Regions from separate parts of the Shewanella sp. 10N.261.52.F9 genome, predicted to be linked through region 1. Evidence: predicted binding sites of a transcription regulator. Region 1 holds the regulator's gene; each other region holds the start of a gene.
What was found. The regulator sigma-54, encoded in region 1, starts transcription at its own class of promoters, with help from an activator protein. The targets are predictions, from matches to a motif close to GTTGGCACGNNNNTNGNNT.
Positions count from the first base shown of each region.

Region 2: the regulator sigma-54 is predicted to act here: its motif matches at 1,786-1,804, upstream of AB4298_RS07275 (DUF4097 family beta strand repeat-containing protein).
Region 3: the regulator sigma-54 is predicted to act here: its motif matches at 1,602-1,620, upstream of flgF (flagellar basal-body rod protein FlgF).
Region 4: the regulator sigma-54 is predicted to act here: its motif matches at 1,526-1,544, upstream of fliE (flagellar hook-basal body complex protein FliE).

Region 1 covers NZ_JBFRNX010000021.1:66,797-69,986, forward strand. Annotated here, with positions in the region: gene lptB (LPS export ABC transporter ATP-binding protein) at 1-623, shown strand, start outside; gene AB4298_RS13555 (RNA polymerase factor sigma-54) at 759-2,219, shown strand; gene hpf (ribosome hibernation promoting factor) at 2,249-2,536, shown strand; gene ptsN (PTS IIA-like nitrogen regulatory protein PtsN) at 2,539-2,982, shown strand.
Region 2 covers NZ_JBFRNX010000009.1:83,406-86,595, forward strand. Annotated here, with positions in the region: gene AB4298_RS07265 (GIY-YIG nuclease family protein) at 1-86, shown strand, start outside; gene lepB (signal peptidase I) at 180-839, opposite strand; gene AB4298_RS07275 (DUF4097 family beta strand repeat-containing protein) at 962-1,717, opposite strand; gene AB4298_RS07280 (class I SAM-dependent methyltransferase) at 1,997-2,803, shown strand; gene AB4298_RS07285 (M14 family metallopeptidase) at 2,860-3,190, opposite strand, start outside.
Region 3 covers NZ_JBFRNX010000028.1:64,046-67,235, reverse strand. Annotated here, with positions in the region: gene flgE (flagellar hook protein FlgE) at 59-1,420, shown strand; gene flgF (flagellar basal-body rod protein FlgF) at 1,657-2,400, shown strand; gene flgG (flagellar basal-body rod protein FlgG) at 2,411-3,190, shown strand, end outside.
Region 4 covers NZ_JBFRNX010000028.1:46,695-49,884, forward strand. Annotated here, with positions in the region: gene fliF (flagellar basal-body MS-ring/collar protein FliF) at 1-1,100, opposite strand, end outside; gene fliE (flagellar hook-basal body complex protein FliE) at 1,143-1,475, opposite strand; gene AB4298_RS17840 (sigma-54-dependent transcriptional regulator) at 1,845-3,190, opposite strand, start outside; gene AB4298_RS17845 (sensor histidine kinase) at 3,190-3,190, opposite strand, start outside.

The DNA of each region.
Region 1 (3,190 bases):
TTGGACCAAATGGTGCGGGTAAAACAACCACTTTCTATATGGTTGTTGGTCTGGTTCAAAGCGATAAAGGTAAGATTTTTATCGACGATGACGATCTTACTTTAGACCCAATGCACTTACGTGCTCGTAAAGGTATTGGCTACTTACCGCAAGAAGCGAGTATTTTCAGAAAACTGTCTGTACGTGACAACATTATGGCGGTGCTACAAACCCGCAGTGACATCAATAATGAACAACGTGAAGAACAACTCGAACATCTGTTAGAAGAGTTCCATATTACTCACATTCGCGATAGCCAAGGTATGGCACTATCAGGCGGTGAACGACGCCGTGTTGAAATTGCCAGAGCATTAGCAGCCAACCCCAAATTCATCCTATTAGATGAACCTTTTGCCGGTGTTGACCCTATTTCTGTAATTGATATTAAAAAGATTATTGAACAGCTCAAAAACCGCGGTTTAGGCGTACTAATTACCGACCACAATGTGCGTGAAACACTCGATGTTTGTGAGCATGCGTATATCGTGAGTCACGGAAATCTTATTGCCGAAGGTACACCTGCTGAAATCTTAGACAACCAGCAAGTTCGAGCAGTGTACTTAGGTGAACAATTCAGGCTATAGTTAATTCACCATTTGGAAGTTAAAAACTTAATACGGAATACAATTCCAAATAAAATCAATGTATTGAGTTTTTAAGCTTTCTTCGCCAATCAGCGAGCTTTAACGTTTAACTACAGTGTAGGGAATAGCGGTACGATGAAAGCGTCACTCCAGCTCAAAATGGGTCAACAGCTCACCATGACTCCTCAATTGCAACAGGCTATTCGCCTATTGCAACTATCTTCTTTAGAGCTGCAACAAGAGATCCAACAAGCATTAGAATCTAACCCACTACTCGAGTTAGACGAAGAGCAATCAGATGGCGACATGGATAATAGTGACGACCCATCTTCAAACGATTCTAATAGCCTAGAGCGCGACAGCGCTACGGTTGAAACCTCTGATGCATTAACCCAAGATTCCATGCCAGATGACCTGCCAATGGATACAACATGGGACGAAGTCTACACCGTATCGTCTAACTCCAGCTCAGGCGTTAGTCGCGAAGATGATATGCCCTTTCAAGGTGAAACCAGCGAAGGCTTGTACGAACACCTTGAATGGCAAAAAAACCTCACACCGTTTTCTGATAACGATCTTGCAATCGCCACTGCTATTATCGACGCTATTGATGAGCGCGGCTACTTAACCCAAAGCTGTGAAGATATCTTAGAGGCGATGGGCGACCCTGAAACTGAACTAGATGAAGTTGAAGCCGTATTAAAACGAGTACAACACTTTGATCCTATTGGAGTTGCAGCGCGTAATCTGAGTGAGTGTTTGCTGATCCAATTAGCGCAATATGCGGCAGATACCCCGCATATCGACAACGCAAAATTACTTATCAAAGACTATTTAGACTTAATTGCTGGTAGAGATTTCAGGCAATTAATGCGCAAAACAAAGCTTAAAGAAGATGATCTTCGCGAAGCAATTACACTGATCCAAACCCTAAACCCAAGGCCTGGGCTGGCGATTGCGCGCAGTAAAGACGAATATGTTATTCCTGATGTCTCGGTTAGCAAGAAAAAAGGTCGCTGGGTTGTTGAGCTAAACCCTGATTACATGCCTAAAATTAACGTAAACCAACATTATGCCTCGATGGCGCGTAGTACGACTAATCAGGCAGACGGACAGTTTATTCGAGGACATCTGCAAGAAGCAAAGTGGTTTATCAAAAGCCTTGAAAGCCGTAACGACACTTTATTAAAAGTGACTAACTGTATCGTTAAGTTCCAGCAAGGATTTTTCGAATACGGCGAAGAAGCCATGAAACCCATGGTGTTAAATGATATCGCGGAAGCGGTTGAAATGCATGAATCAACCATTTCACGAGTAACCACACAGAAATATATGCATACCCCACGAGGTATCTTTGAACTGAAATATTTCTTCTCTAGCCACGTCGGTACTGACGATGGCGGAGAATGTTCATCGACAGCAATTAGAGCGTTTATTAAGAAGTTAGTCGCAGCTGAAAACCAAAAGAAACCATTAAGCGACAGCAAAATGGCTCAACTTTTGGCAGAACAAGGGATTAAAGTTGCTAGACGTACGATCGCAAAATATCGAGAAGCGATGCTGATCCCCCCCTCAAACCAACGTAAGAGTTTATAACTCAAATTAGGCACTTGGAGGATCGATATATGCAAATCAACCTGACAGGACATCACATCGAAATTACTGAATCTTTGCGCGGCTACGTGCAAGAAAAATTCACAAAGCTTGAACGACATTTCGATCAGATCAATAATGTGCACGTTATTTTGAATGTACAAAAAATGCAGCAGATTGCCGAAGCAAAAATCCACCTGAAAAAAGGGGAAGTATTTGCCACTTCGGAGCATGCAGATATGTATGCTGCAATAGACTCCCTGATAGATAAGCTAGATCGTCAGGTTCTTAAACACAAAGAGAAGCTAACTAAACACTAACGATGGAACTAAGTACCATCCTGCAGCCGGAGTGCACTACCTGCGCCACTCCGGGCAGTAAGAAAAAGGTACTGGAGTTAATCAGTGATATTGCCGCTGTCCAGTACCCTACCCTGTCTTCACAAGAGATCTTTGAAAGTCTATTGGCGAGAGAGAAAATGGGTAGCACGGGTATAGGTAACGGTATAGCGATCCCTCACGGAAGGCTGGCTAATATCGAGCGACCTGTGGCGGTCTTAGTCAAATGCGAAGATCCAATTGCATTTGACTCAATCGATAAAAAGCCCGTTGATATTCTATTTGCCCTATTGGTGCCATCTGAGCAGTGTGAACAGCATTTAGCAACTTTGTCTTCAATGGCAGAAAAGCTTAATGACAAAGCAGTGTTAAAACAGTTGAGAAAAACCAGTAACGAATCAGAACTATATCAAGTCATTACCCAATAATATCTTACTGGGGTCTTTAAATTCGTCGCATAGCGTAAGCTTGCAGCAGTAATTTAAAGGCCTAAGTAATTATTACAGTTATATTATTCTTCTTCATCATCTGCTTAATTTCTTGCTTTAAAGCTTAAAAAAGTTAATCTATATCCATAGATACAAGATTATTACCATATTCAAACATTTAGTTAATTTTCAATCAGGTACCCATACG
Region 2 (3,190 bases), on a different contig from region 1:
GCCATTCTGATGCACTAAAACGAGAAATCGCACTTAAGAAATGGCCCAGGGCGCAGAAGCTAGCCCTTATTGCTGCAGTCGAGTGAGCGATAGTTGTTGTATTGGCTTGAATAAGAATGGCGTAACTAGTTTGTTTAACCAAGCGAGCTTACGCCATTTGTTTAAGTGCTGTGATGAAGCTATTCAGCGTATAAACTGGTAAAAAACCGGTCTTTCCTCGGAAGATAGTAGTCATCATAATCTACCGAGAATGCAATGCTGGTTGCTTTGCCTTTTAGTTCGTCTCTAGGCACAAAACCATAAACCCGAGAATCGGCGCTATTACGGCGGTTATCACCCATCACCAGGTAGTGATTATCTGGCACAGTGACAGTATTAAACTGGCTCAGTTTATCGCTAGCCGCTTTTTCAATGCGAATATCGTGGATTAAGCCAAATAGGTTTTCTTTGGCGAGCAACTGCTGAGTGTCGTTCGATATCACGGCATAGTCTAAGGCTTGATCATTAATAAACAGTATTTCATTACGTAAGCTCACCGTATCACCAGGTAGGCCGATAACACGTTTAATTAAGCGTTTGTTGGCCGCAACCGATTCAAATACCACTATTTCGCCGTGATTAGGTTGACCAGTTGCTAGGATGGAAACATCAGTAAACGGCACTCTAAGATCATAAGCCATTTTATTTACGACGATGCGGTCGCCTTCTTTGATAGTCGGTTGCATAGAGCCTGTTGGTACCGAGTACCAATCAGCAACAGCGCTTCTGAAAACCGACATCAATAGAATGAATAGCACTAGCTGACGATTAGTTTTCCAAAGCTGTTTGAGTTTATTCATAAAGGCCTCGACTTAATGGGGTGGGCAGGGCACTACAGCAGGTAAATAGATAAAATGTTAGTTCGATCTGTCTTGCTGCTGTAGTGCTTGCGCCGGGAAGATGTTTGCTGTTATGTCAGTGTTTAATGCATGCTGACAGAGCCGTTGATGTTATCAACACTAAGGTCGCCAGAGCCAGACTCGATAATGCTTAGGCCAAGGGTGTTTTCAACGTCGATATCACCGGAACCATCATCAATTACAACTGTGCCATTTACATTCGCAACGCTTAAGTCACCAGAGCCGTCGTCAATATGGGTGTCGCCACCAATTCCCTGCAGACTAATTGAGCCAGAGCCATCTTCAAGGGTTAGCTTGCCTGTGGTGTTGCTAATATCAACTGAGCCTGAACCATCTTGGATATCGAGATTGTTACCGCCTTTAATCCACACATCACCTGAGCCATCATCGACTTTGATGTTAGCGGCAACGCCTTTGATTTCGATATCACCTGAGCCATCATCAATGTCTAACATCATGCTGCTAGGAACTTGAATGGTAAGGTCAATATAGGGGGAGCGCTTAAAGTTAATACTGCTGTCAAAATCAGCCACTAAGGTTGCGGTTGAACCATTCTGCTTGAGGCTGAGATTAGTGTCGATATCGCCATAGGTATAGATATCAGCAGTTACTTTAATTTGAGTTAAGCCATCAACACCTTGAATATTGAGATCTCCAGCACCAGTTTCGGCGACTAAAGTTTCAATTTGGTTAGCATCGACCTGTAATTGCTTTTTTTGATGATTTAGGGGGCCTGAACTGGTGCCGTTAACATTAATAATGCAGCCAGAAAGTGACATAGCGATAACGCCGGCAAGCAAGGTAGATGTTAGTTTCATCGGGTAACGTCCTTTTATTATTTTTGGTTGGCAGCATGGCAAGCTGCTTAGTTTTGATATTGATGAATAAGCAGAAAGCGTGCCAATAGGTTATCTGATTGTTTTAACTATGTTATCTTTGTTTTTTGTTAGGCAGTGATTGTCGATAGTGGTGAATTAGCTTATTAATTTACGCTGAACGTTTATTTATTAGTGAAATTACTCAATGACTTATATGTGGCTTAATCGTGGGTGCTAAACCGTAAACATATAAGGTAGAAATCTTAGGGACGACCAAATATGGATTATTTATCGGTTAACCAGCAAAGCTGGGATAAGCGGGTGCAAACCCATGTGACTTCTGAGTTTTATGACGTTGCAGGCTTCTTACAAGGTAAAAGCTCGCTGCAAGAGATCGAGATGGCGCAACTTAATGTCGTTGGCAAAAGCTTATTGCATCTGCAGTGTCATTTTGGTCTCGATAGCTTGTCTTGGGCAAGAATGGGAGCAGAGGTCACTGGTGTTGATTTGTCTCCCGCAGCTATCACTCAAGCCAAGTCGTTGGCTGAGCAAGCGGAGCTAACGGCTGACTTTATCTGTAGTGATGTTTATAGCGTGCCCGAGACGGTCAAAGGCGAATTTGATGTGGTTTTCACTTCATACGGCGCCATCGTTTGGTTACCGGACCTTGATAAGTGGGCACAGGTTATCGCCAGCAAGTTAGTGGCTGGTGGTCAGTTTTATATGGTGGAGTTCCACCCTGCTCAAGCCGTATTCGAGGGCTATAACTATTTTCATCAGGATGCGCCAGATGTTGAAGATGAAGCGACCTATACCGAAAATGCCAACGACGACACCCATACTTTTATAAGTTGGCCGCACTCGTTAGCAGACGTGATTAATGCATTGATTAAGGCTGGGCTCGAGATCAATCGTCTCGATGAATACTCTTTTAGCCCATACAAGTGTTTTGCGGACTTAACTGAAGAAACGGTAACAGTCGAGTTAGCTGGTGGACGGCAATCATGTAAGCGCTACTTCGTTGAGCATAAAGGCCAGCGACTACCGTTAACCTACTCAATATCGGCGACGAAGAAAGCTATATAAAGCTTAGAAATAAAAACAGCGCTTAAAGCGCTGTTTTTTTTATGAGTAGCTGAGGGTTATTGATTGCCCCTTAATACAGGGTACTTCAAATATTGATTGTCGTAGTAAGGGCAGCGCTCATAAAACCAACGCAGACGGGCTTTAGGGTCAGCAGCAAATGCTTCGTCACTCAGCGCTTTATCAAACTCGGCCTGTAAGCTTGGATCATTGGCTAACATTTGCTGGGCCAAAGGCTCTACCGCATAATTTTCAATGTACTCGGTGCGAGTAAAGATAGGATTGAAAAAGCCCCATTGAAATAGCGAGTCTGGCGATTGTGGCTCTAATAATAAGATGGCGAGATCGCCTAATGGCTGCTTGGTATCAATGCGCACAGTGCCAGCTGGC
Region 3 (3,190 bases), on a different contig from region 1:
TATTCATCAATGTTTAGACCTTCTTAAAAATCGAATTACATAAGGATTGAGGTGAACCATGTCATTTAACATTGCTTTGAGCGGCATTTCGTCAGCACAAAAAGATCTAAATACCACTGCAAACAACATTGCTAACGTTAACACCACAGGCTTTAAAGAATCACGTGCTGAATTTGCAGATGTGTATGCCAATTCTATTTTTTCAAATAGTAAAACAGCAGTTGGCGGGGGAGTTACAACGAGTCAAGTGGCTCAGCAATTCCACCAGGGCAGCATGGCATTTACTAATAACTCGCTTGATATGGCAATTAACGGTGGTGGTTTCTTTGTAACCTCATCAGAAGTTGGTTCACAAGATCACTCATTTACTCGTGCGGGCGCATTTAAGTTTGATTCTAATAACTATATTGTTGACTCTGCGGGTAACTATTTACAGACTTTTCCGGTTGATAAAGAGGGAAATTCTACGTCGGTGAGTTTGACCACAACTAAACCGGTGCAGATCCCTGACACCGCTGGTAGTCCGGTTAAGACTGACAATGTTGGCATACAGATGAACCTAAATGCGGGCGAAGGTACCCTTGACCCTGCTGCATTTGATCCGGATGACCCAGAAACGTTTAACAACTCAACTTCAGTGACTATCTATGACTCACTGGGTGAGCCTCATATTTTGACTTCGTATTTTGTGCGCCCGCCTAATGCGGCCCATAACAATGAAAGTAACTGGGTTGCGTTTTACGCCGTTGACGGAAAGCCTGTTAATGTTGATCCGGCGTCAGGTGAGTACGCGACGGACACCACTGGTGATGGTGTTGCAGACTCAACTGCTAAAGCTGAGAGTGCTGGTGGTTGGAAAGGCGCGGCGGTATCATTTAACTCTACTGGTGGTTATGAAGGCAGCGACCCTGCTGTGATCACAACAGAAGCTTTAGGTGTTGGCGGTGCTAACGTACTAGGCCCAGGTGCAGATGGCTCACAAAAGCTGACGCTTAACTTTAATAACCCAACACAGTTTGCTTCACCATTTGAAGTTACTGAGTTGACACAAGACGGTACAACCGTTGGTCGTTTAACTAACGTTGAAGTTGGCGCAGACGGGCTAATTAACGCAAGCTACAGTAATGGTTCAACGGTACCATTAGCACGCGTTGCCTTGGTTAGTTTTGCTAATGAGCAAGGATTAACTCAAGCAGGCAATACCTCTTGGAAAGCGAGTTTAGATTCGGGACCTGCTTTAGCTGGCGAGGCGAACAGTGGCACATTTGGTGGTATTCGTTCATCCGCACTTGAACAATCGAACGTAGACTTAACGACTGAGCTGGTTGATTTGATTTCTGCTCAGCGTAATTTCCAAGCTAACTCTCGAACGCTTGAAGTGAATAACACGCTACAGCAGTCAATTCTACAGATCCGCTAAGCAAAGCATTAGCTAGTGTGAACACGTTGCCGCAATGGCAACGTGTTTCCTATCCAATCATTGATACTCGTTTTTCTGATTAAGCTTTTACCTTTAAATTACTGCATAAATTTCTCATCACGCATTTAATATCAATCACTTCAATATCGTTCTCACTTTAACCTCCTGATAAATAGCAGTAGTTGGCACAGAGTTTGCTTTGCTATTGTTTAGACGGAAGTTTGACGGAGTGTTAAGTGGACAAATTGCTCTATGTCGCAATGAGCGGCGCAAAACAGAATATGAATTCGTTGGCTGTAAGTGCCAACAATTTGGCAAATGCGAATACTGATGGTTTTAAAGCTGACTTGGCTCAAGCACGCTCTATGCAAGCTTTTGGTGAGGGCTTACCTACACGTGTATTTTCAATGACTGAAACTCCGTCTGCAAACTTTTCTAGTGGCCCAATAAAAACGACTGGTCGCGATTTAGATATCGCCGTTAAAGGCGATGGCTGGATTGCAGTTCAAGCAGAGAATGGTGGTGAAGCTTACACCCGTTCAGGCAGCTTACGTTTCGATAACTCAGGCGTTTTACGTAACGACAGAGGCACAGCTGTGATGGGCGACAATGGCCCAATCGTTCTACCTTTACCCATTGAAAAGGTAGAGATCTCCCAAGACGGTATTGTCTCTGTGCGTCCGTCTGGTGCTACCGCTGAAGTGATTGAAGAAGTGGCCCGGATCAAGCTTGTTAACCCGGGTAACCAAAACTTAATGCGCGGAGAAGACGGATTATTCCGTTTGATGTCAGGTGAAAATGCCCCTCCTGATCCTAGCGTAGGTTTGTTAAGCGGCGCTGTTGAAGGCAGCAATGTTAATGCCGTACATGAAATGGTATCTATGATTGACCTTCAGCGTCAGTTTGAGATGCAAGTAAAAATGATGAAAACAGCAGAAGAGAACGATCGCGCGTCTTCTGCCTTAATGCGCATAAGCTAGGAGAGATACTATGCATCCCGCTTTATGGATAAGTAAGACTGGTTTAGACGCTCAGCAAACCGATATTTCTGTTATTTCTAACAACGTGGCAAACGCCAGTACTGTTGGTTTTAAAAAGAGTCGTGCGGTATTTGAAGACTTACTTTATCAAAACGTTAATCAAGCTGGTGGTATCAGTGCTTCGAATACTAAACTGCCTAACGGTTTAAGTATTGGTGCGGGTACCAAAGTGGTTGCTACCCAAGAGATGTTTACTCAAGGCAACATGCTCACTACTGATAACTCGTTAGATTTGATGGTTGAAGGCCCAGGTTTTTTTGAAGTGCAATTACCAGATGGCACCGCAGCTTATACCCGCAACGGCCAGTTTAGTTTAGATGACACCGGCCAAATCGTGACCCCAGGTTCAGGCTATGTGATTCAACCTGCTATCACCATTCCTGAAGATGCCACAAGTATCACCGTTTCAGCTGAAGGTGAAGTGTCGGTTAAAACACCGGGCAACGCAGAAAACCAAGTCGTGGGTCAGCTAGCTATTTCTGATTTTATTAATCCGTCAGGACTCGACCCTATGGGGCAGAACTTATACTTAGAAACTGGCGCAAGTGGCACACCTATTCAAGGCACTGCATCACTTGATGGTATGGGCGCGATTCGACAAGGCGCATTAGAAACCTCAAACGTGAACGTGACAGAAGAGTTAGTAAACTTGATTGAAAGTCAGCGTATTTACGAGATGAACTCTAAAGTGATTTCAGCTGTTGACCAAATGTTGTCTTACGTTAACCAA
Region 4 (3,190 bases), on a different contig from region 1:
TGGCGAGTATGACTAATCGTGGTATCAAGCTCAAAGTTACGAGTAGCTTCTTTGTGTGAACTGCCAGATGTTTGTGTTGCAACCTCTGTTGCATTGACCTCTTGCGGGATCTCAGCGTTCATTGGCGGCTGATTTGATAGTGCGCCTGGAATGCCACCTGTCGTGCCGCCGTTAGAGTTGTTCTCAACCACCATCTCACTTCTCAGCGCTGGTAAATCAGGATTATAACGTTTTGCAGTTTGCTCTACCGCGGTAAAATCCATACTAACATCGACTTGAGCTGTAAAGTTCTCAGGGCCTAAAATTGGCATTAAAATCGATTCAATCTTATTACGGTATTCAGATTCTTTTTGCTGCACGATTTCTAGCTCGCGACGAGCAATTGCTGATACACCGTCTTGGCTACCAGAGTTAAGCAGACGACCATTTGAATCTGTTACTGTAACTTTATTAGGCTCGAGGTTATGCACTGCAGACGCAACGATATCGACAATCGAGTCCACTTCTTCTTGGCTTAACCCCACACGACGAGTGCTCACCACAACAGTGGCACTTGGCTTAGAACGGTTTCGTGCAAAAACGTTTTCTTTTGGCAGAGCTAAAATAACTTTAGCGCGAGTAACACTTCTTAATTCTTCAATTGCACGAGCAAGGTTTTGCTCTTGGCTATGCTTTAAGCGCGCTTGTTCCATGCGCTGACTAACACCAAAACCACTGTCTTTATTCAGAAAGTCATTATTAGCTTCAACATTATCGAGCCCTTCTCGGCTCATCAACATCTTAACTTCTTGGTACTTATCTTCAGGAATTTTAACCACATCACCTTGGATCTGATATTTAACCTGATTTTTATCTAAAACATCGAGTACTTGTACCATTTCAGCTGTGGTCATTTCTCCCAGCGGACGGTATTCAGGCTCCTGTGCCCAGATCATCACAAAAACAGCGAGAGCTAAACAGATAGCAAGAGCCAAAATCATCGTCACTTGGCGCAGCATATCAACACCGCCAATTGACCCCATGATGCCAGGCTTATGCTCTTCTTGCACACCTGTTGCTTGCGGATCGGTAGCTAAACCGGAACCTGTTCCTACGACCATTTCTGTACTCACTATTGCACCCTGCTTTTAGTTATCAAAGGCCTAAACAGGCATGCTCATAATTTCTTTATAAGCTTCTACGAGCTTGTTTCGCACTTGAACAGTTGCTTCAAATGCCACGCTTGATTTTTCTCTGGCGATCACGGTATCAGATAATGTCACCGTGGTATCTCCCATCTCAAGTCGAGTGGCGAGATTAGCAGCATTTGATTGAAGTTCGCTTACATTTCCAACAGCTTGGGAGAGAAGTTGTCCGAAATCAGCACCCGATGTATTTTGTACTTGGCGCGAGATCCCTGTTTGAATGCTTGAAGTACCAATTTGACCGTTAAGTGACTGCATCTCTTGCAGTAATGAATTAGCACCAATTTGCATACTTAGCTCCCTTGTCGTTTTCTTGACGAAAATGTTGATATACAGGGATAAAGCAAATAGCTTGCCAGTTTGTAAAAAGAAGGGAAGAGCCAAGAAGGTGCTAGGAAAAGCGAAGGCGAACGACCTGCGGCCTCACAGCACGTTGCTATTTACTTTAATAGAGGGCCACTACAGAACGCTGCGCTTACGGAAAAATAAGATTGAAAGCGACGGCAATAAAAAACCAGAAGACTCAGCTTCTGGCTTATTCACGAAAGATCTTAACTTTAACCGACTCAGCTTGAATCATCTTAACTTGTACCGTCAGCGCAGCGTCCTCGGATTGAGCCTGCGAACGCTCTAACAGCCCAAAGGTCGCCCTTCTTAGCCTTAAGCCGGTATTTGAATGCCTAAATCGCGCATTTTTGCCATTTTATAACGTAAAGTTCTAGCGCTTATCCCTAGTTTTTCGGCAACTAATTTACGACTGCCATTACATTGAGATAAGGTTTCTAAAATAATCACATGCTCTTGAGCTTTAAGCTCATCTCCTAAACCTTCAAGCTCTTGGGGTTTAGCGTCGGTTACGGGGGCTGCTTCAGCACTGAAATCTAACTCTAAAGAGTCGATAATAATGTCTGCCGCGGTGATCTCATTGCTAATAGATAAAATCAACGCTCGTTGAACCACGTTATCTAGCTCTCGCACATTCCCCGGCCAGCGGTGAGTTAATAAGCGTCTTGAAGCGCACTCACTAAATTCAGGCAGTTCATTACGATTAGCGATCAGCGCATGCCGCTGCAGTAAATGTCGTGCTAACGGCAAAATATCGGCAGGACGTTGATTCAATGCAGGCCAAGTTAATGGAAACACATTAATCCGATAATAGAGATCTTCACGAAACTCGCCAGATGCAGCCATCGCCTTTAAATCGCGGTTTGAGGTCGCCAATACCCGAACATTCAGTTTTATCGTTTTACGACCACCTAAACGCTCAACTTCACGCTCTTGCAGCACTCGCAGTAGCTTAGCTTGCAAACCCACTTCCATTTCTGAAATTTCATCAAGCAATAAAGTGCCACCTTGCGCTTGTTCAAACTTGCCAGGACAAGCCTGGTAAGCCCCGGTAAATGCACCTTTTTCATAGCCAAACAGCGTAGCTTCTAACATATTTTCTGGAATTGCAGCGCAGTTTATCGCCACAAAAGGTTCTGACGCGCGCCGACTATTTTGATGAATATAACGCGCTAGAACTTCTTTACCGCTGCCGCTTGGGCCCATAATCATCACCGAGGCATCTGATGCCGCAACTCGCTGAGCTAACGCAAGTAAAGCTAAACTTTTTTCATCAGCAACGATGGGATTGCCTTCAGCAGCCTTGACCGGCATATAACGCGACACCTGATTAAGCAATACTTCTGGTGAGAAAGGTTTTGACAAATAATCAACCGCGCCAAGTTTCATCGCGTTAACCGCATTGTCGATAGTCGCATACGCGGTCATCAATAAAACGGGGAGCTTAGGTTGGTGTTGTTGCAAATAATTAAGCAGCCCTATGCCGCCAACACCTTCCATCTGCACATCGCTTATCACCATGTCAAAGCTTTGGCTTTTTAACGCCAAAATAGCCTCTTCGGCAGAGCCTACATCTACACACTCATAATGAGCTAAAAGTAATGTATCTAGCAGAGCTTCACGCAGTGATGCATCATCTTCAACAAGCAGTAACTTACCTT